Regions from separate parts of the Streptomyces sp. NPDC059828 genome, predicted to be linked through region 2. Evidence: riboswitches for the same ligand, from Rfam matches in the RefSeq annotation. Region 2 holds a riboswitch; the other holds the start of a gene.
What was found. A riboswitch is a leader RNA that binds a small molecule or an ion and turns the genes downstream of it on or off. The one in region 2 is predicted to bind glycine.

Region 1: another riboswitch for glycine. It lies ahead of gcvT (glycine cleavage system aminomethyltransferase GcvT); the one in region 2 lies ahead of gcvP (aminomethyl-transferring glycine dehydrogenase).

What each region holds. Positions count from the first base shown of each region.
Region 1 is NZ_JBHWIW010000042.1:1,070-12,014, reverse strand. It holds gene ACFV6V_RS23315 (ABC transporter ATP-binding protein) at 1-267, opposite strand, end outside; gene ACFV6V_RS23310 (ABC transporter permease) at 272-1,234, opposite strand; gene ACFV6V_RS23305 (ABC transporter permease) at 1,231-2,229, opposite strand; gene ACFV6V_RS23300 (ABC transporter substrate-binding protein) at 2,337-4,004, opposite strand; gene ACFV6V_RS23295 (enhanced serine sensitivity protein SseB C-terminal domain-containing protein) at 4,232-5,047, opposite strand; gene ACFV6V_RS23290 (enhanced serine sensitivity protein SseB) at 5,130-5,882, opposite strand; gene ACFV6V_RS23285 (AAA family ATPase) at 6,133-6,840, opposite strand; glycine riboswitch at 6,970-7,096, shown strand; gene gcvT (glycine cleavage system aminomethyltransferase GcvT) at 7,256-8,380, shown strand; gene gcvH (glycine cleavage system protein GcvH) at 8,443-8,817, shown strand; gene glyA (serine hydroxymethyltransferase) at 8,853-10,112, shown strand; gene ACFV6V_RS23265 (L-serine ammonia-lyase) at 10,251-10,945, shown strand, end outside.
Region 2 is NZ_JBHWIW010000050.1:4,958-15,902, reverse strand. It holds gene ACFV6V_RS25555 (glutamate--cysteine ligase) at 1-88, opposite strand, end outside; gene ACFV6V_RS25550 (hypothetical protein) at 593-1,183, shown strand; gene ACFV6V_RS25545 (DUF5999 family protein) at 1,526-1,723, shown strand; gene gcvP (aminomethyl-transferring glycine dehydrogenase) at 1,818-4,712, opposite strand; glycine riboswitch at 4,891-4,987, opposite strand; gene ACFV6V_RS25535 (PRC-barrel domain-containing protein) at 5,101-5,526, shown strand; gene ACFV6V_RS25530 (DNA polymerase IV) at 5,502-6,953, opposite strand; gene ACFV6V_RS25525 (MerR family transcriptional regulator) at 7,025-7,624, opposite strand; gene ACFV6V_RS25520 (bifunctional nuclease family protein) at 7,802-8,275, opposite strand; gene ACFV6V_RS25515 (MerR family transcriptional regulator) at 8,340-9,077, opposite strand; gene ACFV6V_RS25510 (FHA domain-containing protein) at 9,095-10,033, opposite strand; gene ACFV6V_RS25505 (DUF881 domain-containing protein) at 10,115-10,945, opposite strand, start outside.

The DNA of each region.
Region 1 (10,945 bases), on a different contig from region 2:
GCCGCGCAGGTCCCGCATCTTGCGGGGACTCAGCGACAGCAGATCGACGCCGTCGAAGTCGGCGCGCCCGCCAAGGGTGACACCCTTGCTCGGGAGCAGGCCCATGAGTGCCAGCGAGGTGACGGACTTGCCGCAGCCCGATTCTCCGACCAGGCCGACGACCTGACCCTGGTCGACGGAGAACGAGACTCCGTTGACCGCCCTGACGTCCTGACGTCCACGTCCGCCGAAGGTGACGGTGAGTTCGTCCACGTTGAGCAGTGGCATGACATCAACCTCGCAGCTTCGGGTCGAGGGCTTCGCGCAGGGCCTCGCCGAGCAGAGTGAAGCCGAGGGCCGTGATGATGATGCCGACCGCGGGATACATCGACATCATCGGCTCGTTGTCGAAGAAGCGCTGTGCCTGGGAGAGCATCACACCCCACTCCGGGACCGCCGGATCCGGGTTGCCGAGGCCGAGGTAGGACAGCGCGGCGGCCTCGATGATGGCGGTGGCGAGGCTCAGCGTCGCCTGGACGATCACCGGGCTCAGCGAGTTGGGCATGATCTGCGTCAGCACGATGCGCCGCTTGCGGATGCCGAGCGAACGCGCGGCCAGCACATAGTCGCTGCCGCCCTGCGCGAGCATCGAACCGCGCAGCAGCCGGGCGAAGATGGGGATCTGCACGACACCGACGGCGATCATCACGGTGGTCAGCGACTGCCCCATCACCGCGGCGATGGACACGGCCAGCAGCAGCGAGGGCAGCGCCAGCATGATGTCGGTGATGCGCATGATGGCGTCGTCGAAGCGCCGCCCCGGGCGCCCACCGAGGGTGGCCGCGGCACCGGACACGGCACCGATCACGGCACCGATGATCAGGCCGATGAGCATCGACACCACACCGACGAGCAGTGTCTGACGGGCGCCGACGAGCATCCGGGAGAAGAGGTCACGGCCCAGGTGGTCCAGGCCGAACCAGTTCTCCGGGCGCGCGCCGACGAACTCACCCTTGTTGGGGAAGACCTCGCCGCGCCAGGCCTGGTCGGTGGGTGCGTGCGGGGCGATCCAGGGGCCGACGATCGCGAGCACGACGAACGCCACGATGATCACGGCACCGATGATCGCCGCCTTGTTGCCGCGCAGTCGGCGGAAGGCCTCACGCCACAGGCTCGCGCCACTCGTGGCCTCGGTCTCTGCGGTGAGTTCCGCGAGCCGGTCGATCTTTGACGTCTTGGTGGTTGCCAGACTCATCCGTCCACCCGCACCCTCGGATCAATGACGCTGTACGCGAGATCGACCACCAGGTTGATCAGGACGTACACCACCGCGATGAACATGATGAAGCCGACGAGCACCGGATAGTCGCGGGCGTCGATGGCCTTGCGGATGAACTCGCCGATGCCTCCGAAGCCGAACACGGACTCGGTGAGCACCGCGCCCGAGAGCAGGCTGCCGGTGAGCAGACCGATCGTGGTGACCACCGGCAGCAGCGCGTTGCGCAGGATGTGCCGGCCGCGGACCACCTTCCGCTCCAGGCCCTTGGACTCGGCGGTGCGGACGTAGTCCTCGCCGAGTACCTCCAGCACGCTGGCACGGGTCATCCGGACGATGACCGCGAGCGGGATGGAGGCGAGCGCGATGCCGGGCAGTACCAGATGCTTGAGCGCGTCGAGGGAGGCGTCGAACTCGCCGGTGAGGAGGCCGTCGAGGACTGCCAGGCCGGTCACGGACGTGGCGTCCATTCCGCTGGAGAGGCGGCCGAACGTCCCGAAGGTTTCACCGAAGGCGCTCTTGAGCAACTGAGCGAGGAAGAAGACCGGGATGCAGATCCCGAGCAGGGAGCTGGATACCGAGGCCACGTCCAGCCAGCCCCCGCGCTTGCGGGCGGCGAGGTAGCCGAGTGGGATGCCGATCGCGGTGGCGATCACCATGGCGGCGATGCTGAGTTCGACCGTGGCGGGGAAGCGCAGGACGAATTCGTCCCATACCGGCTGCCCGGTCTGGGTGGAGGTGCCGAGGTCGAGTTCGAAGATCCGCTTGAGGAAGCGGCCGTATTGGACGTAGAGCGGCTGATCGAGCCCGAGCGCCCGGTTGATGCGTGCCACATCGGCTTCGGTCGCCCGCTCCCCCAGGATCGCTGAGGCGGGTCCGCCGGGCAGCCGGTTCAGCCATATGAAGAGCAGAACCGACAGGCCGAGCAGGGTGGGTATCAGCTGAAACAGTCGTCGTACGACGAGTCGCAACACCCCGCATGCCCCTTTCTTGCGTGTGTTGTGCGAGTGGTACGGAAATGGGATGCGGGTCCGCCCGGCTCACGGTGTTTCGTGAGCCGGGCGGACCCCCATGCGGTGTGCTACTTGAAGGACAGCTCGGCGAAGTTCTCCTGCGTCAGCGGGGAGACCTTCGGCGGGTTGATGTTCTTGCCGAACGCGATCGCGGGCGGCGACGAGGACAGCGGGACACCCGGCAGGTAGTCCATGATGGTCTCGTTGGCCTTCTTGTAGAGCTCCGTACGCTTGGCCGGGTCGGGCTCGAGGGAGGCGACCTTCACCGCGTCGAAGACCTTGGCGTCCTTGAAGCCCCACTGCTTGTCGTACCCGGCGAACCAGGTGCCGATGAAGTTGTAGCCGTCGTTGAAGTCACCGGTCCAACCCAGCATGTGCAGGGCGCAGGAGCCGGCCTCGGTGGCGTCCAGGTAGTCCGGGGCCCACTTCATCGGCTTCGGGGTGACCTTGATGCCGGCCTTCTCCAGGTCGGCCTTGATCAGCTCGAAGATGTCCTGCGGGGCGGGCATGTACGGGCGGGTGACCTCGGTCGGGTAGCAGAACTCGACCGAGAGGCTGCTCTCCTTGGCCGACGCCAGCAGCGACTTGGCCTTGGCGGTGTCGAAGGCGTACTTCTTCGCGTTCTCCGAGTACCCGGCGACCGTGTCGGGCATGAACTGGGTCGCGACCTTTCCACCCTCGGGCAGCTGGGTCTTGACCAGGTTCTCGCGGTCGATGGCGTGGGCGATGGCCTGCCGGACGGCGGGCTTCTTCAGCGCCGGGTTCTTCTCCTGGGACATACCGAGGTAGAAGATGTTGAAGACGTCACGGGTCGGCACCTCGAAGCCGGCGTTCTCCAGCGTCTTGATGTCCGCGGGCGCGACCAGGTCGTAGCCCTGGATGTCATTGGCCTGGAGGGCCTGGCGACGGCCGTCCTCGGTACTGATGGTGCGGAAGACGAGCTTCTTCACCTTCGCCTTCTCGCCCCAGTAGTCGTCGAAGCGCTCAAGGGACACTTCCTTGTTGCCCTTGTTCCACTTCGTGATCTTGTACGGACCGGTGCCGGCGACCGTGCCGGCCTCCTGGCTGTACTTGGGGTACGTGATGGCGTCGCCCTTGGCGCTCGCGCCCTGCTTCTCGTACTCCTTGATCGCCTTCGGCGAGTGGATGGCGAGGGCCTGGAGCGAGAAGCCACCGGGCAGGTTGGCAGAGGGCTCGTTGACCTCGATGACCGCGGTGTTCTCGTCCTTGGCGGTGCAGGACTTGTAGTTCGCCTTCGGCGCTTCCTTGTCCTCGTTCGCCTTGAACCCGCCCATGATGCTCTGCCAGTAGTACGAGACCGAGCTCGACTGGTAGGTACCCTTCCAGTTGAACCAGTGGTCGTAGTTGGCACAGACCGCGGCGGCGTTGAACGCCTCGCCGTCGTGGAACTTCACGCCCTTGCGCAGGTTGAAGGTCCAGACCTTGCCGGCCGGGTCGCTGGACCACTTCTCGGCGAGACCGCCGACGAGCTTGCTGCCGCCGGACTCGTGCTCCAGCAGCGCCTCGAACGCCTGGCGGGTGACCCGGAAGGTCTCACCGTCGCTCGCGAGGGCCGGGTCGAGGGAGCTCGGGTCACCCGGAGCACCGAAGACAAAGGTGTCCCCCGCACCCTTGTCGCCGTCCTTGCCGCGCTCGCTCGAGCAGCCGGTGGCGATCAGGCCGACCGCAAGGACCGCCGTCATCGCCCGAACAGACCGGGACTTGAATATTCGCATGGGTCCACCCCTGGGTCGCCATGTGTGGTCTTGACCGGCCGAACACTACTCACGCATGTCAGGACAGAGAACAGTCCGTATAGCGGTGATACCGAGCTGAGACCCGGACACTTGGCAAAACGGGCGGATGCGGGACATCGCAGCGCTTCTTTTAACTTCCCCGACACAGAGCAACGTTGGGGAGATGCCGGGCGGGGACACGGCGCAGGGCGCCGCCGACCAGCAGGTCAGCGATACTGCGCGGGAGCCGGGCCGCCCGCGGGGCCGGGGGGCGGAAAGCCGTAACCGGGCTGCTGGGCCGGTGCGCCGTGCGCCTCTCGGTCGTAGAACGGGCGGGCATTGGCCCGCAGCCACATCGTCACAGGGTCGTACTCATCGGACATGGCGACCGTGGAGACGGGGAGTCCGTCCGGCACCGCGGCGATCGACTGCTGCATCATCGCCCGCACGCTCTCGACGGACTGCTGCCCCGTGTCGTACAGATCGAGACCGATGGCGAGATACGGGGCACCGAGTGCGGGCTGCACCCAGACCCTGCGCAGCGAGCGGATCGCGGGGGTGCGGTGGGCGTTCTGCGTGAGCAGCGCGTAGAACTGCGGGAGCTCGATGGCCGGTTCGGTCAGCCGCAGGGGACCTGCGGGCATGCGGTCGAGACCGGTGGCGATCCGGCGCAGATCGGGCCAGGGGATGCCGACGCCGCCCCCCGGGGCATGCGGGTTGAGCCAGACGCCGTAGCGGTCGGGGAAGAGTGCGCGGGCGATGTCCGGAGCGCCGATGACCTCGTGCGCGCGGTTCCATCCGGAGGCGGCGAGCTCCTGGGTGGAGGTGACACACGGGGCGTAGAGCTGGCCGTCGATCTCCATGTTTCCGTACTGGGCGTCGGGGGAGCCGGGCTGGCCGTGCCACAGCAGCATCCAGAGCCGGCCGGCCGCGGGGTCGGCGAGTGCGTGCAGCAGCGCCTCGTAGGCGTCGTAGCGCCCGGGCGTCACCTGGCGCAGCATGTGCTCGACCTGCCCGGCCGCCGCAGTGCCTGACGCACTCACTTGGATCCCGCCCCTCTTCGATCCGCCTTTGGAAACCAGCTTATGCGGCCGTACCCACACCGGCCGGACGCCTGCCGCGCGACTATGCGTACGACTGGGGGTACTGCCTGGTGTAGAAGGGCCGCACCCTGTTCAGCATCCAGTCGCCCACGGGGTCCTGGGCGACGTCCAGCAGAACCAGGTTGACCGGCCACCGCACGGGGACCCGGCCCAGCGCGCGGCCGAGCGCGTCCATCGGGGCGGTGCGGTGCTGGCCCTCCCAGGCGGACATCTGCACCCCGATGAACAGCGTCGGCGCCTCGCCCTCGATGCTCGCCAGGACCCGGCGGGCGGTCTGCACGACGCCGGTCTCCTCGAACTCTCCCGCCGCGGCGGCGAGGAAGTCGATGGGCTCCTCCTGCCAGTCCGGCTCGAACAGCCGCACCCGGCCTCCGCTCGCGGGACCGTCCAGGGGAGTACGGCCGGCCCTGCACAGCTCGGCGACGGCGGGTGGCGGCAGCGGTACGCCGACGGCGCCGCCAGGGTTCACGACGATGCCCAGCTGGGGCGGCAGCCCGCGGGCGAACTCGGTCGTCGGGGCCACGGTGCCGGACATGTGCTCCCCCAGGCACTGCACGAACTGCTGGTGGGAGCTGTAGACGGGCACGTACGGCGCCCCGTCGATCTCCAGCGTGGGCAGATCGAGACTGGGGCTGTCGGGTCCGCCTCCGTTGGGCAGGGGCACCCAGACGTGGCTGCGGCCGAGCACCTCGACGAGCCGGCCGCCCGCGCCGGGCATCCCGACGGATGCGGCCAGCACCTCCTCCAGCTCATTGGAGGGCCATGTCGTGTCCACTACGTCCCTGCTTCCCCGTCTGCCCGGATCGGGCGGCGTGTCTGCGCCGTTCTGCACCGTCCTGCGCCAGCAGAGTAACCGTAATGGCGTAAGGCGGCCGGGGCACGGCGGCGCACGAACGGGTACCCGCTCGAACGGGCGTGGGGCCGGGAGCGGCGTACGCCCGGCAGCGGCGCGGGAACGGCGAACGGCAACGGCGCGGGAAACGGGAAAGGGGACGCGGGACCGGGAACGTCTGCTGCCCGGGGTCTCAGTCGCGCTTGCCGAAGCCGATCCGCTTCAGCACCGTCGCCGCGTCCCGGTCCAGCAGGGTCGCGGACGCGCACCCCGCCGGGAGCCGGCCCCGCTCGGCGTCCCGCACCAGCCGGGAGACCGCGCGCCGGTGGCGGTGGAAGGCGTACGGAGAGACGCCGCGGCCGCGCTCGCGCTGGCCCGCGCGGGCGACGGCCGGGGTGACGTCCAGCAGGAGCAGATGCAGGGCTCTGCCTCGGCGCCGCGCGTCGTGGGCCAGCCAGCGGCGGACCCAGGACTGGGTACCGCAGTCGTGCACGATCACCCCGGAGCCCGAGCGCAGCGCACGCCACAGGCCCGCGTAATGGGCGGCACGGACCAGGGGGCGGTACACCGCATACGGCAGCAGCCGGGGCATCCGGGCGCCCCAGCGGTCGCGGGTGTCCTGGGAGTCGATCCCGCCGCCGTCCGCGGCGCGCCGGATCAGGGTGGACTTGCCGCTTCCGGGCAGGCCGGAGATCACCACCACGTCCCCGTGCGCGAACTCCAGGCCGCGGGGGCTCCGCCCGGCGCGCTCCCGCAGATCCCGCACCACCGGCCGGGGGGCAGCGGGCGCGTGGGCGCCCACGCCCAGGAGCCCGCGTACCCGCACGGGCACGGACACCCTGGTCCCGGTGGACACTCCCGGTGTTGTCGTCATCGAGGCACCTGGCTGCTCCAACGTCATCGCACTCCCCCTTGTCGGGTCGCATGAGACCCTGCCCAAGAAGCCTAAAGAAAAGGTAATGACCATCAAGTGATTTGCCGATCGTGACACCCGTGCAATGATGAGCCCGCCAACTGCATACCGGCCGCTTGAATCCGCGCGGGAGAGTCCCGGTCGCCGTCAACGTGTGTACATACAGTCACCGTGAACGGATACCGGGCGCCGAAGGAGCAAGTCCCTCCCTTGAATCTCTCAGGCCCCGTACCGCGAGGATGAGGCAGATCTGAAAAGCGGGCCGCAGACCCTGCGGCTCCACCCAAGGTGCAAGTCATGCCCCGCGTGTACGCCGTGTACACAGGGCCATGACGAACCTCTCAGGTTTCATGACAGATGGGGAGGATCGTCCTCGCCAGTCATGCCCTGGGAGTCCTATCCAATGAGCACCACCCCCCGTCACACGGCCCTCGACGCCCTGCATCGTTCGCTGGGCGCGACCATGACCGACTTCGCCGGCTGGGACATGCCGCTGCGGTACGGCAGCGAGCGCGACGAGCACAACGCCGTGCGCACCAAAGCCGGTCTCTTCGACCTGTCGCACATGGGCGAGATCACGGTGACCGGACCACAGGCCGCCGCCCTTCTGGACTACGCGCTGGTCGGCAACATCGGCGGGGTCGGTGTCGGCCGGGCGCGCTACACGATGATCTGCCAGGAGGACGGCGGGATCCTCGACGACCTGATCGTCTACCGGCTCGGCGAGCAGGAGTACATGGTCGTCGCCAACGCCTCCAACGCGCAGATCGTGCTGGACGCCCTGACCGCTCGCGCCGGGGCTCACGGGGGATTCGACGCGGCCGTACGCGACGACCGCGACGCCTACGCGCTGATCGCGGTCCAGGGCCCGGAGTCTCCCGGCATCCTGAAGTCGCTCACCGACGCCGATCTGGACGGACTGAAGTACTACGCGGGCCTGCCCGGCACCGTCGCCGGAGTGCCCGCGCTGATCGCCCGTACCGGCTACACCGGCGAGGACGGTTTCGAGCTCTTCGTCGAACCGCGGCACGCCGAGAAGCTGTGGCGGGCGCTGACCGAGGCCGGCGAGCCCGTCGGTCTCGTGCCCTGCGGCCTGTCCTGCCGCGACACGCTGCGTCTGGAGGCGGGCATGCCGCTGTACGGACATGAGCTGACCACTTCGCTCACCCCGTTCGACGCGGGCCTGGGCCGGGTCGTGAAGTTCGAGAAGGAGGGCGACTTCGTGGGCCGGAGCGCCCTCGAGGCCGCCGCGGAGCGCGCCGCCGCGAACCCGCCGCGCAAGCTGGTCGGGCTGATCGCCGAGGGCCGCCGGGTGCCGCGCGCCGGGATGTCGGTGGTCGTGGACGGCGAGGTGGTGGGCGAGGTCACCTCCGGCGCTCCCTCCCCCACCCTGGGCAAGCCGATCGCCATGGCCTACGTGGACGCTGCGCACGCCGCGCCCGGCAGCGCGGGTGTGGGCGTCGACATCCGCGGTACCCATGAGCCGTACGAGGCCGTCGCGCTCCCCTTCTACAAGCGCCAGAAGTAGACCCCTGCTGCCTCCGGCAGCCCCCGTCAGCAGCACTTCCCCGCGTACAGGAGAATTCAGCCATGAGCAACCCCCAGCAGCTGCGCTACAGCAAGGAGCACGAGTGGCTGTCGGCCGCCGAGGACGGCGTGTCGACGGTCGGCATCACGGAGCACGCGGCGAACGCACTCGGCGATGTCGTCTACGTCCAGCTCCCCGAGCTCGGCGACACGGTGACCGCGGGCGAGACCTGCGGTGAGCTGGAGTCGACCAAGTCGGTCAGCGACCTGTACTCCCCGGTGTCCGGCGAGGTCACCGAGGTCAACGACGACGTCGTGAACGACCCGTCGCTGGTGAACACCGCTCCGTTCGAGGGTGGCTGGCTGTTCAAGGTACGCGTCGCGGACGAGCCGGCCGACCTGCTCTCCGCCGACGAGTACACCGAGTTCGCCAGCTGACCCACGACCAGGCCACAGCCACAAGGGATCGCGTGATGTCGCTTCTGAACACTCCCCTGCACGAGCTCGACCCGGACGTCGCCGCCGCCGTCGACGCCGAGCTCCACCGCCAGCAGTCCACCCTCGAGATGATCGCCTCGGAGAACTTCGCTCCGGTCGCGGTCATGGAGGCCCAGGGCTCCGTCCTGACCAACAAGTACGCCGAGGGCTACCCGGGCCGCCGCTACTACGGCGGCTGCGAGCACGTCGACGTGGTCGAAGAGATCGCCATCGACCGCGTCAAGGCGCTGTTCGGCGCCGAGCACGCCAACGTGCAGCCGCACTCGGGTGCCCAGGCCAACGCGGCGGCGATGTTCGCGCTGCTGAAGCCGGGCGACACGATCATGGGTCTGAACCTCGCGCACGGCGGGCACCTGACCCATGGAATGAAGATCAACTTCTCCGGCAAGCTCTACAACGTGGTGGCCTACCACGTGGACGACGCCACCGGCCAGGTCGACATGGCCGAGGTCGAGCGGCTCGCCAAGGAGTCCAAGCCCAAGCTGATCGTGGCCGGCTGGTCGGCGTACCCGCGTCAGCTGGACTTCGCCGCCTTCCGCCGTATCGCGGACGAGGTCGGCGCGTATCTGATGGTCGACATGGCCCACTTCGCGGGCCTGGTCGCCGCGGGTCTGCACCCCAACCCGGTGCCGCACGCCCACGTCGTGACCACGACCACCCACAAGACTCTGGGCGGTCCGCGCGGCGGTGTGATCCTGTGCACCTCCGAGCTGGCCAAGAAGATCAACTCCGCGGTCTTCCCCGGTCAGCAGGGCGGTCCGCTGGAGCATGTCATCGCGGCCAAGGCGGTCTCCTTCAAGGTCGCGGCCTCCGAGGACTTCAAGGAGCGCCAGCAGCGCACGCTGGAAGGCGCGCGGATCCTCGCCGAGCGCCTGGTCCAGGAAGATGTGGCGAAGGTCGGTGTCTCGGTCCTGTCCGGCGGCACGGACGTGCACCTGGTCCTGGTCGACCTGCGGAACTCCGAGCTCGACGGCCAGCAGGCCGAGGACCTCCTCCACGAGGTCGGCATCACGGTCAACCGCAATGCCATCCCGAACGACCCGCGCCCGCCGATGGTCACCTCGGGGCTGCGGATCGGCACGCCGGCCCTCGCGACCCGGGGTTTCCAGGCCGAGGACTTCCGCGAGGTGGCGGACATCATCGCCGAGACGCTGAAGCCGTCCTACGACGCCAAGGCGCTGCGCGCACGGGTGACGGCGCTCGCCGCGAAGCACCCGCTTTACCCTGGGCTGTAACAGCCAGACGTGAATAACTGAACGGGGCATCGCGAGCACTTTCGGTGAATGCGGTGCCCCGTACCACGCCCCTCAACGTTTGTTTTTCTGCACGACCCTGGCAGACAACGGCGTCTACCACCCGCAAGGAGTACCACCGTGGCCATCTCGGTCTTCGACCTGTTCTCGATCGGCATAGGCCCGTCCAGCTCCCACACGGTCGGCCCGATGCGGGCGGCCGCCCTGTTCGCCCGCCGTCTGAAGAACGAGGGCCAGCTCGCCCACACCGCGAGGGTCCGCGGCGAGCTGTACGGCTCACTCGGCGCGACCGGTCACGGCCACGGCACCCCGAAGGCCGTTCTGCTCGGCCTGGAGGGCGAGTCGCCCCGCACCGTCGACGTCGAGTCGGCCGACGACCGGGTCGAGCAGATCAGAAGCGGCCGGCGGATCAACCTGCTCGGGGTGCACGAGATCGATTTCGACTTCGACGCGGACCTGGTCCTGCACCGCCGCAAGGCCCTCCCGTACCACGCCAACGGCATGACCCTGTGGGCCTACGACGCCGAGGGCGCCACGCTGCTGGAGAAGACCTACTACTCGGTCGGCGGCGGTTTCGTCGTGGACGAGGACGCGGTCGGCGAGGACCGGATCAAGCTCGACGACACCGTGCTGAAGTACCCCTTCCGCACCGGTGACGAGCTGCTGCGGCTGTCCCGCGACACGGGCCTGTCGATCTCCGCGCTGATGCTGGAGAACGAGAAGGCGTGGCGCACCGAGGACGAGATTCGCGAGGGGCTGCTGGACATCTGGCGGGTCATGCAGGCCTGCGTCTCGCGCGGAATGTCCCGCGAGGG
Region 2 (10,945 bases):
CCAGCCCCGCGAGGCACTGCTGGAGCTTCCTCCGGTACCTCTGGCGGTCCGACAGGTCAAACGTGCCTCCAACGACCTTCTCCCCCATCGAAGCACCCTTCCTCGAGTGGGCGGCCTGCGGCACAGGCCGTTCGCGTCACGGACGATAATGCCCAGACCGACTGATCTATAACGCCCCGCGGGCGATGACGGCGCGATAGTGTGGATGCGGCTTTCACGGGGCACATTCCGTCGGCATGAAGCAACGCGCAGTTACCCTCGTACGGGTGTAGCGCAGGTGTCGCGCAGATGTGGTGAGAATCGCCGATGAGATCCGGCCGACCACCGACGGAGCAGCTTCCCAGGTGACAGCGACGAGTTCACGAAAAGACCAGGAAGAACTCCCCCCGAAAAGGTCCTGATTCGACCTTGTCCGCAATATCGGGCAGCGCTAGCAGAAACACTGCGTGAACACACGTCGTATAAACTCGGCAAACGAGGCAGAGAGTTGGCGCCCGGGCATGGCCTTTCCAGCCCCCTCTGGCCCACGCTGACAGTGCCGTCCGCAACTGCCCTCGCATCACCGTGTCTCTTGAGTGAGAGGCGACCCACCATGCCGCTGCATGTCCCCCCGGCACCCACGCCTGCGCTGCGCAGCGTTCTCACGGCCCTCGGTTCCCCCGCCGCGGTCCGACAGGCTCCGACGCCCACCCTCCGCTCCGTCCAGGGAGCAGTGAGTGCCGAACTCCCCCTACCCGTCCATGTGCTGGACCAGGTCGTCCCCCGGCCCGGCCAGGCACCCCGCACGAGACTGGCGGGCTGGAGATTCCTCATCCGCGCCGGTGAGCGCTCCGTGGCCGCCGCCGACACGATGCTGACCCCGGACGGCTGGGCCTTCTCGCACTTCTTCGAAGGCCCCTACCTCGTCTCGACCGAACGGGCGCTGATCCAGGCGGAGGCCCTGACCGCCGACTACCAGCCCCGCTTGCTGTCCGTCCCCGAGCTCTACATGCTCACCCTGTGGCTGCACGGGGACACTGCGGCCGACGCATCGTCGGGCGCACCCGCACCCGACGATCTGCTGGTCCCTCTCGCACCGGCCCCACCGGGCATCGCCGCCCACCGCCCCCACCGGGCGGCCGAGCTGCTCCCGGTCCTCACCCTGCGGGCGACCCGTGCCCCGCTCCTGGGGTCCCCAGCCTGAGACACGACGGCCCACGACAACACGGTGCGGCCGCCCCGTGACCGACAGGTCACGGGGCGTTGTGCTGCGCCCGAGGGGGGAGTCCCGCATAGTCCGCACGTCGCGGACACATAGTCAGGACGGCTCTCTCGAACCATCCGAAGGGACGGTGCCCTTCGGTTGAACCGTCCGCGCGGGTGATACGTCATTAAGTGGGAAGACGAGCTGCCGTGAAATCCCTGCGGATCGACGCTCGTGGGGCAACACTGGGATCGGATCGGACCGACGAAAACGGGGGCGGTCATGAACACCGCATCGAGCCGCAGCACTCTCCTCACCACACCGCAGCGAAAGAACCCTTCCATGTGCCAGCACCAGCCAGCCTGTCCTTCAGCCGACTCTCCCGACCGGGACGCCGCCCGTCTCATGGCGCACCACCCGGAGCAGGGCTGGAGCCTGCTGTGCAACGGCGTCCTGCTGTTCGAGGACACCGGTGAGCTGCTCCCGGACGGGCAGATCATCGCCCCTCACCGGCCGCAGGCGGTCGCCACGGCAGCCTGAGGGATTCACTCAGGCGGGCACCACACGGACCCGAACGGCAGAGGGCCGGTTCGGAGAGACTCCGAACCGGCCCTCTGTGTGCCCGGCTGTGGGATCAGACGTCGTACTCGTCCATGGGCGGGCAGGAGCAGACCAGGTTGCGGTCACCGAAGGCGCCGTCGATCCGGCGCACCGGAGGCCAGTACTTGTCCGCTGCCTGGACACCGGCCGGGAAGACCGCCACTTCGCGGCTGTACGCGTGGTTCCACTCGCCGCCCAGGGCGGCGGCCGTGTGGGGGGCGTTGCGCAGCGGGTTGTCGTCGGCGGGCCACTCGCCCGAGGCGACCTTCTCGATCTCCGCACGGATCGCGATCATGGTGTCGCAGAACCGGTCGAGCTCGTTCAGGTCCTCGCTCTCCGTGGGCTCGATCATCAGCGTGCCGGCCACCGGGAACGACATGGTCGGCGCGTGGAAGCCGTAGTCGATGAGCCGCTTGGCGATGTCGTCGACGCTGACCCCGGTCGCCTTGGAGAGCGGCCGGAGATCCACGATGCACTCGTGCGCGACGAGTCCGGCCGGGCCCGTGTAGAGCACGGGGTAGTGCGGCTCAAGGCGCTTGGCGATGTAGTTGGCCGCGAGCACGGCGACCTGCGTCGCACGCTTCAGACCGTCGCCCCCCATCAGCCGAACGTAGGCCCAGGAGATCGGCAGGATTCCCGCCGAGCCCCACGGGGCGGCCGAGATCGGGCCGACGCCCGTCTCAGGCCCGGCGCTGGGCTGGAGCGGGTGGTTCGGCAGGTACGGGGCGAGGTGCTCACGCACGGCCACCGGACCGACACCGGGACCGCCACCGCCGTGCGGGATGCAGAAGGTCTTGTGCAGGTTGAGGTGCGAGACGTCGCCGCCGAACCGGCCGGGCTTGGCGAGGCCCACCAGGGCGTTGAGGTTGGCGCCGTCGACGTACACCTGGCCGCCCGCGTCGTGCACCTGCGCGCAGATGTCGGCGACGTGCTCCTCGAACACACCGTGCGTCGAGGGGTACGTGATCATGAGCACGGACAGCTCGTCCCGGTACTGCTCGATCTTGGCCCGCAGGTCCTCGACGTCGATCTCGCCGTCGTCGGCGGTCTTGACCACGACGACCTTCATGCCCGCCATGACCGCGCTGGCGGCGTTGGTGCCGTGCGCCGATGAGGGGATGAGGCAGACCGTGCGCTGCTCGTCGCCGTTGGCGCGGTGGTACGCACGCACGGCGAGCAGACCGGCGAGCTCACCCTGCGAGCCGGCGTTCGGCTGGATGGACACCTTGTCGTAGCCGGTCACCTCGGCGAGGCGCTCCTCCAGCTCGTGGATGAGCGTCACATAGCCCTCGGCCTGCTCGACCGGGGCGAAGGGGTGGATCTGGCCGAATTCCGGCCAGGTCACCGGCTCCATCTCGGTGGTCGCGTTCAGCTTCATGGTGCACGAGCCGAGCGGGATCATTCCGCGGTCCAGCGCGTAGTCACGGTCGGCGAGGCGGCGCAGGTAGCGCAGCATCGCGGTCTCGGAGCGGTGCTGGTGGAAGACCGGGTGGGTGAGGTAGTCGTCGGTGCGCAGCAGCCCGGCCGGGAGGGTGTCCTCGGCGGTCCTGTCAAGGGCTTCGATGTCGGCACCTTCGCCGTCGACGCCGAAGGCGGACCAGACCGCGGCGAGCTGGGCGCGCCCGGTGGTCTCGTCGCAGGAGACGGAGACGTGGTCTGCGTCGGCGAGGTGCAGGTTGACGCCGTTGTCACGGGCGGCGGCGACGATGTCCGCGGCCTTGCCCGGGACGCGGGCGGTCAGCGTGTCGAAGTACGCGTCGTGGACGAGCTCCACCCCGCCGGCGCGCAGACCCGCGGCCAGGATCGTGGCGTAGCGGTGGGTGCGGCGGGCGATCGTCCGCAGGCCGTCGGGACCGTGGTAGACGGCGTACATCCCGGCCATCACCGCCAGCAGCACCTGCGCGGTGCAGATGTTGCTGGTGGCCTTCTCGCGGCGGATGTGCTGCTCACGGGTCTGGAGCGCCAGGCGGTAGGCCCTGTTGCCGTCGGCGTCGACGGAGACGCCGACGAGGCGGCCGGGCAGGCTGCGGGCGTGCTTGTCCTGGACCGCCATGTAGCCGGCGTGGGGACCGCCGAAGCCCATCGGCACGCCGAAGCGCTGGGTGGTGCCGACGGCGATGTCCGCGCCGAGCGCGCCCGGGGAGGTGAGCAGGGTGAGCGCCAGAAGATCGGCGGCCACGGTGACGATCGCACCGAGCTCATGGGCCTGCTCCACGACCGGCTTGAGGTCACGGACGGCTCCGGAGGCTCCCGGGTACTGGAGCAGCACACCGAAGACGCCACCCTCGGCGACCTCCGACGGGATCCCGTCGCTCAGATCGGCGACGACGACCTCGACTCCGGTGGGCTCGGCGCGGGTCTCGATCACGGCGATGGTCTGCGGCAGGGTGTCGGCGTCGATCAGGAAGACGCCGCCCTTGACCTTGCCGACACGCCGGGACAGGGCCATGGCTTCGGCCGCCGCGGTGGCCTCGTCCAGCAGCGAGGCGCCGGAGGTGGGCAGACCGGTCAGCTCGGCGACCATCGTCTGGAAGTTGAGCAGGGCTTCGAGGCGGCCCTGTGAGATCTCGGGCTGGTAGGGCGTGTACGCCGTGTACCAGGCAGGGTTCTCCATGACATTGCGCAGGATCACCGGCGGGGTGAACGTGCCGTAGTAGCCGAGGCCGATCATCGGGGCGAGGACCTCGTTGCGGTCCGCGAGGCTGCGCAGCTCGGCCAGGACCTCGGGCTCGGTGCGGGCACCCGGCAGCCCGAGTGCCTCGGCACTCTTGATGACGTCCGGTACGGCGGCGGCGGTGAGCTCGTCGAGCGAGCCGTAGCCGACGTGCGCCAGCATCTTCGCCTGGGCCTCGGCATCGGGCCCTATGTGACGCTGCTCGAAGGGGATGCCCCGCTCCAGCTGGGCGAGCGGAGTGCGGTTGGCGGTCATGTGAGGCCTCCTGGTCGATACGACCTGCGAGGGGCACCGCGGCGCGGGTGCCCGGACGGCCTCCCCCTCTGTCATCTAACCTGAGAGCTTCACCGGTCCGCCCGCTCACTGGCATTCCGGTTTTCACCGTCGGTGAGAGCGGATGCCGTACGGCACCCGCTCTGCTTTCCAGAGTGACCTCGCCCGTGCGGTACAGGGGCCTGAGAGATTCCGGGGAGGATTTGCTCCTTCGGCGGCTCCGGTACCTGTCCGGAGCGCTCTCCCGCGCGGGGTCAACAGCCGTGTGCCAGCCTACCAGCGCGGACTTCACCGGAAAGGTCGAGTGGCCGACCCCACAAAAGTGCACTTTCGTAGTACTTACGGAGCAGTGCGACCATTTGGAGGGACCGTGCAGACCGATATCGATCCGCGCAGCCTGATAGGCCGCAAGGCGTTCGACCGTACCGGCACCAAGATCGGGACCGTGGACGAGGTGTACCTCGACGACGCCACCGGCGTCCCGGAGTGGGCGGCCGTGCGGACCGGCCTGTTCAGCAGGGACGCGTTCGTGCCGCTGGAACCCAGCGAGCTGGACACCGACGGACTGCACATCCCGTTCGAGCGGGCCCTGATCAAGGACGCACCGGACTTCGGCGTCGGCCGGCATCTCTCCCCCGAGCAGGAGCTCCAGCTGTACCACCACTACGGTCTCGACCTCCCCAGTCCTGCGGAGAACCCCGCTCCCGCGCCGCCGCCCGCGTCGACCGGCCGCTCGCAGGCACCAGGCGATTCGGGCGACCGCGACTTCGGTCAGCTGGCCGGTAACGACGACTGAGCCGGCTGCGCCGGCGTCCCGGCCGAGGGCGCTCCGTCCACGGCGGCGGACTCATGCATGACCAGCGGCAGTGGTTCCGACAGCTCGAGCTCGGGATCGTCGACGGGGAAGGTGCGCACCCGGCCGGGGACGGTCGACCAGGGCTCCTCGAAGCGGACCGTGACCCGTCCGACGCCGCTGCCCTGCACCCAGCCCGAGCCGTGGCGTGCGTGCCGGACGTCGTGTCCCGCGGGCCAGCGCCGTTCGGCGGGTAGGGCCGTCGGCGTCCGCTCGGGCTCCGGCTGCCCGCCGGTGCCGTGCCGGGGGCTCTCGTCCGCCGGACCCCCGCCGTCCCCGTCGCCGATGGCCTTCTCCCCGGCGGCCTGTGCGAACAGGTCCTCCTGGGTGTAGTCGGCGAGCCCGCTGACGCCCACGCCCAGCAGCCGAACCCCACCGGTCGTGTCCACCGCGTCCAGCAGGCGCGCGGCGGCCTCCCGCACCACGGACGGGTCGTCCGTGGGCCCCCGCAGGGTCTCCGACCTGGTGAGTGTCGAGAAGTCGAAGCGTCGCACCTTCAGCACGATGGTCCGTCCTGAGTGACGGGAGTCCCGCAGCCGCCTGACGCAGCGGTCGGCCAGGCGCTCCACTTCCGTTCTGATCCGCACCCTGTCGTGCAGATCGACGTCGAAGGTGTCCTCCACCGACACCGATTTCGCGTCACGCTCGGCCACCACGGGGCGGTCGTCATGCCCGAGGGCCATCCTGAACAGCGATGTGCCGTGCGCCTTCCCCAGCAGCCGTACGAGCTCGTCCTCACCGGCTTCGGCGAGGTCGTGGACCGTGGTCATCCCGGCACGCCGCAGGTGCTCGCCGGTCGCCGGACCGACACCGGGCAGGATCCGCACCGCCATGGGCGCCAGCAGCTCCCGTTCCGTCCCCGGTTCGATCAGCACCAGGCCGTCGGGCTTGGCCTGCTCCGACGCGATCTTCGCGAGCATCTTGGAGCCCGCGAGACCCACGGAGCCGCTCAGCCCCGTGACCGCCAGGATGTCCCTGCGCAGCCGCTGACCGGCCTCCCGGGCCGAACCGGAGTCCTCGGCCACCCCACCCGCCTCGAGGTCCACGAACGCCTCGTCCAGGCTCAGGGGCTCCACCAGCGGTGAGAGACGGGCGAGCAGTTCCATCACCTGCTCGCTGACCGACCGGTACAGCGAGAAGCGCGGGACGAGGTACGCGGCGTTCGGACAGAGGCGTCTCGCCTGGGCCATGGGCATCGCCGAGTGCACACCGAACCGTCTCGCCTCGTACGAAGCCGTGGCCACCACCCCGCGGGGCCCCAGCCCTCCCACGACCACCGGTTTTCCGCGCAGGCTGGGCTTCGCCGCCTGCTCGGCGGCGGCGAAGAACGCATCCATGTCCAGATGCAGGATCGTCGGGGCGGATCTCACATGTCCGATGCTGCCCTACGCCACTGACAATCGCCCGCACTCACGTGCGAGCCTCAGGTGCACCGGGCCGGTCAGACGGCCCGGTCGCGGCGGCGTCTGGCCAGCTCGTCCGCCGGGTGCTGCCCGACCAACGTCTCACCGGTGTCGACGCGCTCACCGTGAAGCTGCGACAGCGCCGCTTCGACATCCCGCCACACCACACCCACGGCGATCCCGAAGATCCCCTGGCCGCCCTGGAGCAGGTCGACCACCTCGTCAGGCGATGAGCACTCGTAGACGGTCGCCCCGTCGCTCATCAGCGTCATCCGCTCGAGGTCGGCGAACCCGCGCGCCCGCAGGTGCTGTACGGCGGCACGGATGTTCTGCAAGGCGACACCGGTGTCCAGGAAGCGCTTCACGACCTTGAGAACGACCACGTCGCGGAAGCTGTAGAGACGCTGCGTGCCAGAGCCGTACGCCGCCCGCACACTCGGCTCCACCAGGCCGGTACGCGCCCAGTAGTCGAGCTGCCGGTAGGTGATACCCGCGGCGGCACAGGCGGTCGGCCCCCGATAGCCGATGGCCTCGGACGTGGCGTCATGTGCCGCGTTCATGTGAAGCGGATACGGCCCGCCGTGCCCCGGACCGAGTCCGAGGGGTCCCCCTGCCGCACCGTCGCCGCTGGTTCTCACGCCGACCTCCGTCCTTGACCTGCCAACTCGACGGTAGGCAGTCGCCCGGGGCGCGTCAACGATCGCCACACTCGGCACGCCGAGTGATAATCACCCGGAGAGTGGTTTTCCATGGCCCCTCACCGGGAATCGATGCGCGAACGCACGCGTCGATCCGGATCAGTGACCGCTACCGACTCACTGGCTGCTGGATCCGAAGTCCTCGGGTGAGATCTGATCGAGGAACTCGCGGAACTTCTCCACCTCGTCCTCCTGCTCGTCCGGGATCGCGATGCCCGCGTCGTCCAGCACACCATCACTGCCGTAGATCGGCGTGCCGGTGCGCAGCGCGAGAGCTATGGCGTCGGACGGCCTCGCACTCACCTCGACCCCGCTGGCGAAGACCAGCTCGGCGTAGAACACGCCTTCCCGCAGGTCGGTGATGCGGACCTCGGTGAGCTCCTGCCCGACCGCCTCCAGCACGTCCTTGAAGAGGTCGTGGGTCAGCGGCCTGGCGGGGGCCATCCCCTGCTGCGCGAAGGCGATCGCGGTCGCCTCCCCGGGGCCGATCCAAATGGGGAGGTAACGGTCGCCTCCCACTTCACGCAGGAGCACGATCGGCTGGTTGGAGGGCATTTCCACCCGGACACCCACAACATCGAGCTCGTTCACACAGCAACCCTAGGACGTGCCCGGCAGGTTTGGGTAGTCGGGTTCCCCCAAGATCAGCCGGAGCTCAGCACAACCTGACACCCAAAGCGGTCTGCACCAGAGCCGCATGCAGCCTGACGGAGAGGTCCGCGAGCTCCTTGGTGGTGGCCTCCGCATGAGCCCTGGTCTGAGGGTTGCGATGCCTCCGCAGCGGTGCGACCACTTGTTCGACCAGCCCGGCCTCACGGTCCGCAGCGGCTTTCATCGCCCGAAGGTGCCGCGGCTCCAGACCGAAACGGCCCATGTGCGCCACCAGCTTGGCCACCGTCACGGACTGGGCGTCATAACCCCCGTCCGCCGCGGGAGTGATAAGCCCGTACGACTCCCAGATGGCGAGCTCGTCCTCGCTGACCTCGGCGGCCGCCAGCAACTCGGTCCGGCCCACCCGGGTGGCGGTCGGCCCGTCGCACTCCGCGCCCGGGTCGTACGGATCACCCGGCGCGCCCGGGTGCCGCGGAGCCGGCTGCTCCCCTCGGGCCAGAGCATCGAGCTGCTCCCTGATGACCTTGAGCGGAAGATAGTGGTCCCGCTGCATCCGCAGGACCTGGGCGAGCCGCTCGACATCTTCCGGGCTGAACTTGCGATAGCCCGAAGCGGTGCGCTGCGGCTCGACCAGACCCTCGCTCTCCAGGAAGCGGATCTTGGAGATGGTGACGTCGGGGAACTCGTCCCGCAGCTGGTTCAGCACCGAACCGATGCTGACCAGCCGGTCGCCACCGGCGGTGCCGCGCGCGGCACCGCCCGTCGGTGTTGTTCGCAGCATGGACCTTCCCTGAAGGGTCACACGCCCCGCTGGCTCGAGTAGAAGACCAGCCGGTACTTGCCGATCTGGACCTCGTCACCATTCGACAGCAGGACCGAGTCGATGGGCTCCCTGTTGACGTAGGTGCCGTTCAGGCTGCCGACGTCGGTGACGGTGAAGCTGCCGTCGGGCGTCCTGCGGAACTCCACATGGCGCCGGGACACGGTGAAGTCGTCGAGGAAGATGTCGCTCTGCGGGTGCCGGCCCGCCGTGGTGAGCTCACCGTCCAGGAGAAAGCGGCTGCCGGAGTTCGGCCCACGCCGCACCACCAGCAGCGCCGAGCCCACAGGCAGCGCGTCGACCGCAGCCTGCGCCTCGGGTGAGAGCGAGGGAACGGCGGTCTGGCCCGTCACCTCGGCGTCGTAGGCCTCCAGACCCGAGATGGAGATGGTCGACGTGGTCTCCGCCGCTCGCTCCGCCTGCGCCCCGGCCCGCAGCGGCGCGCCGCAGTTCGAGCAGAAACGGCTGGTCTCGGCGTTGCGGTGCCCGCACCGCGTACATACCGGCATGGACGAATCCTCCTGCCGCGGCTGCCCCGCGGGGGCCTGTGAAGCGTACGGGTCCGAGGCAAACCCTCCACCCGCACTTGAGGTTGACGGTTCTCCGAAACCTATGGGGCCGGGACCGGCAGGGTCAACAGCAGACGCGCCCTGGCCGCCCGGAATGTCACCGGCATCGCCGGAGACCTCGTCACGGAACAGCGGTCGCTCGCCCCCCTGCTCCGCCTCCTGGCCACGGCGCGGTCCGCGATGACGGGCGGAGCCGCTGTCCTCGCGTGCGCTCTTGCCGAACAACTTCCCAAACAACTTCACGGGCGATTCCCCTTGACCGAAACAGACCCGCCCGTAAGGCAGGAATCCTGATTGACCACACCTGCCGACCCGGACAACTTCACAACGTCCGTACCCTCCGGACAGTTTCCACCACTCAGCACCCTTACGATGCGTCGACCCCCCGCAACCTCATGCCCTTGTCCGGTCTCCCCATGCTCTCTGGTCTCATGGAGAAGACGACTGAGCGTAGTCAGGCCGTTCCACCGGTCGCAAGGCGTCCACAACGATCTTCTCCGACCGGGTCACCGTAGCCGTGGCCTGCTCCTTTTCCAGGGTCTGCACCACGCCTCCGGGGATGTGCAGCGCCGGTTCAAGATCCTGCGGCTTGCCGATGACCTTGAACTCGTACGGAGCGCTGACCTGCTTCCCGTCGATCCGGATGTCGCCGCCACTGCCGGAGAAGTACGTGTTGGCGACCACCCGGACATCGTTGATCTGAATGGCCTCGGCACCCGCCGCCCGCAGCTCCTGGATGGCATCCAGCAGCATGTCCGGCTCGACGGCTCCGGCATTGTCGATCGTCAGGGTGATGCCCGGCCCCTCGGCCTTCACCGTTCCGGCGAGAATGCCCAGCTGACGCTCCTTTTCCTGGGTCTGCCGACGCGCCTCTTCGGCCTGGTCCGAGCTGGTCTCGAGCTCGGTCCGCTGATCCTCGAGACGCTGCTTCTCATCTTCCAGACGCTCAGTACGGTCATCGAGTTCATCGAGGATGCGGACGAGATCTTCCTGGCGCGCACCGCGCAGTGCGCTGTTGTCGCTCGTGGACTGGACCTGGATGGCGAGACCGAGCCCGAGGACGAACAACAGCAGGGCGACCACGAGTTGGGCGCGCGTGACACGCGGCGGCCACAATCCGGCGATCAGCCGCTGACGGCCGGTCACCGGCTCGGCGTCCGGCGCACCCGGCTCCTGGGCGCCCCTGGGCTGGTCAGCGCCCAGGGGCTCGTCGGCCCCCGGCGCCCTCACCGGCTCGCGGACCTGCGCGGGCTCAGCCAC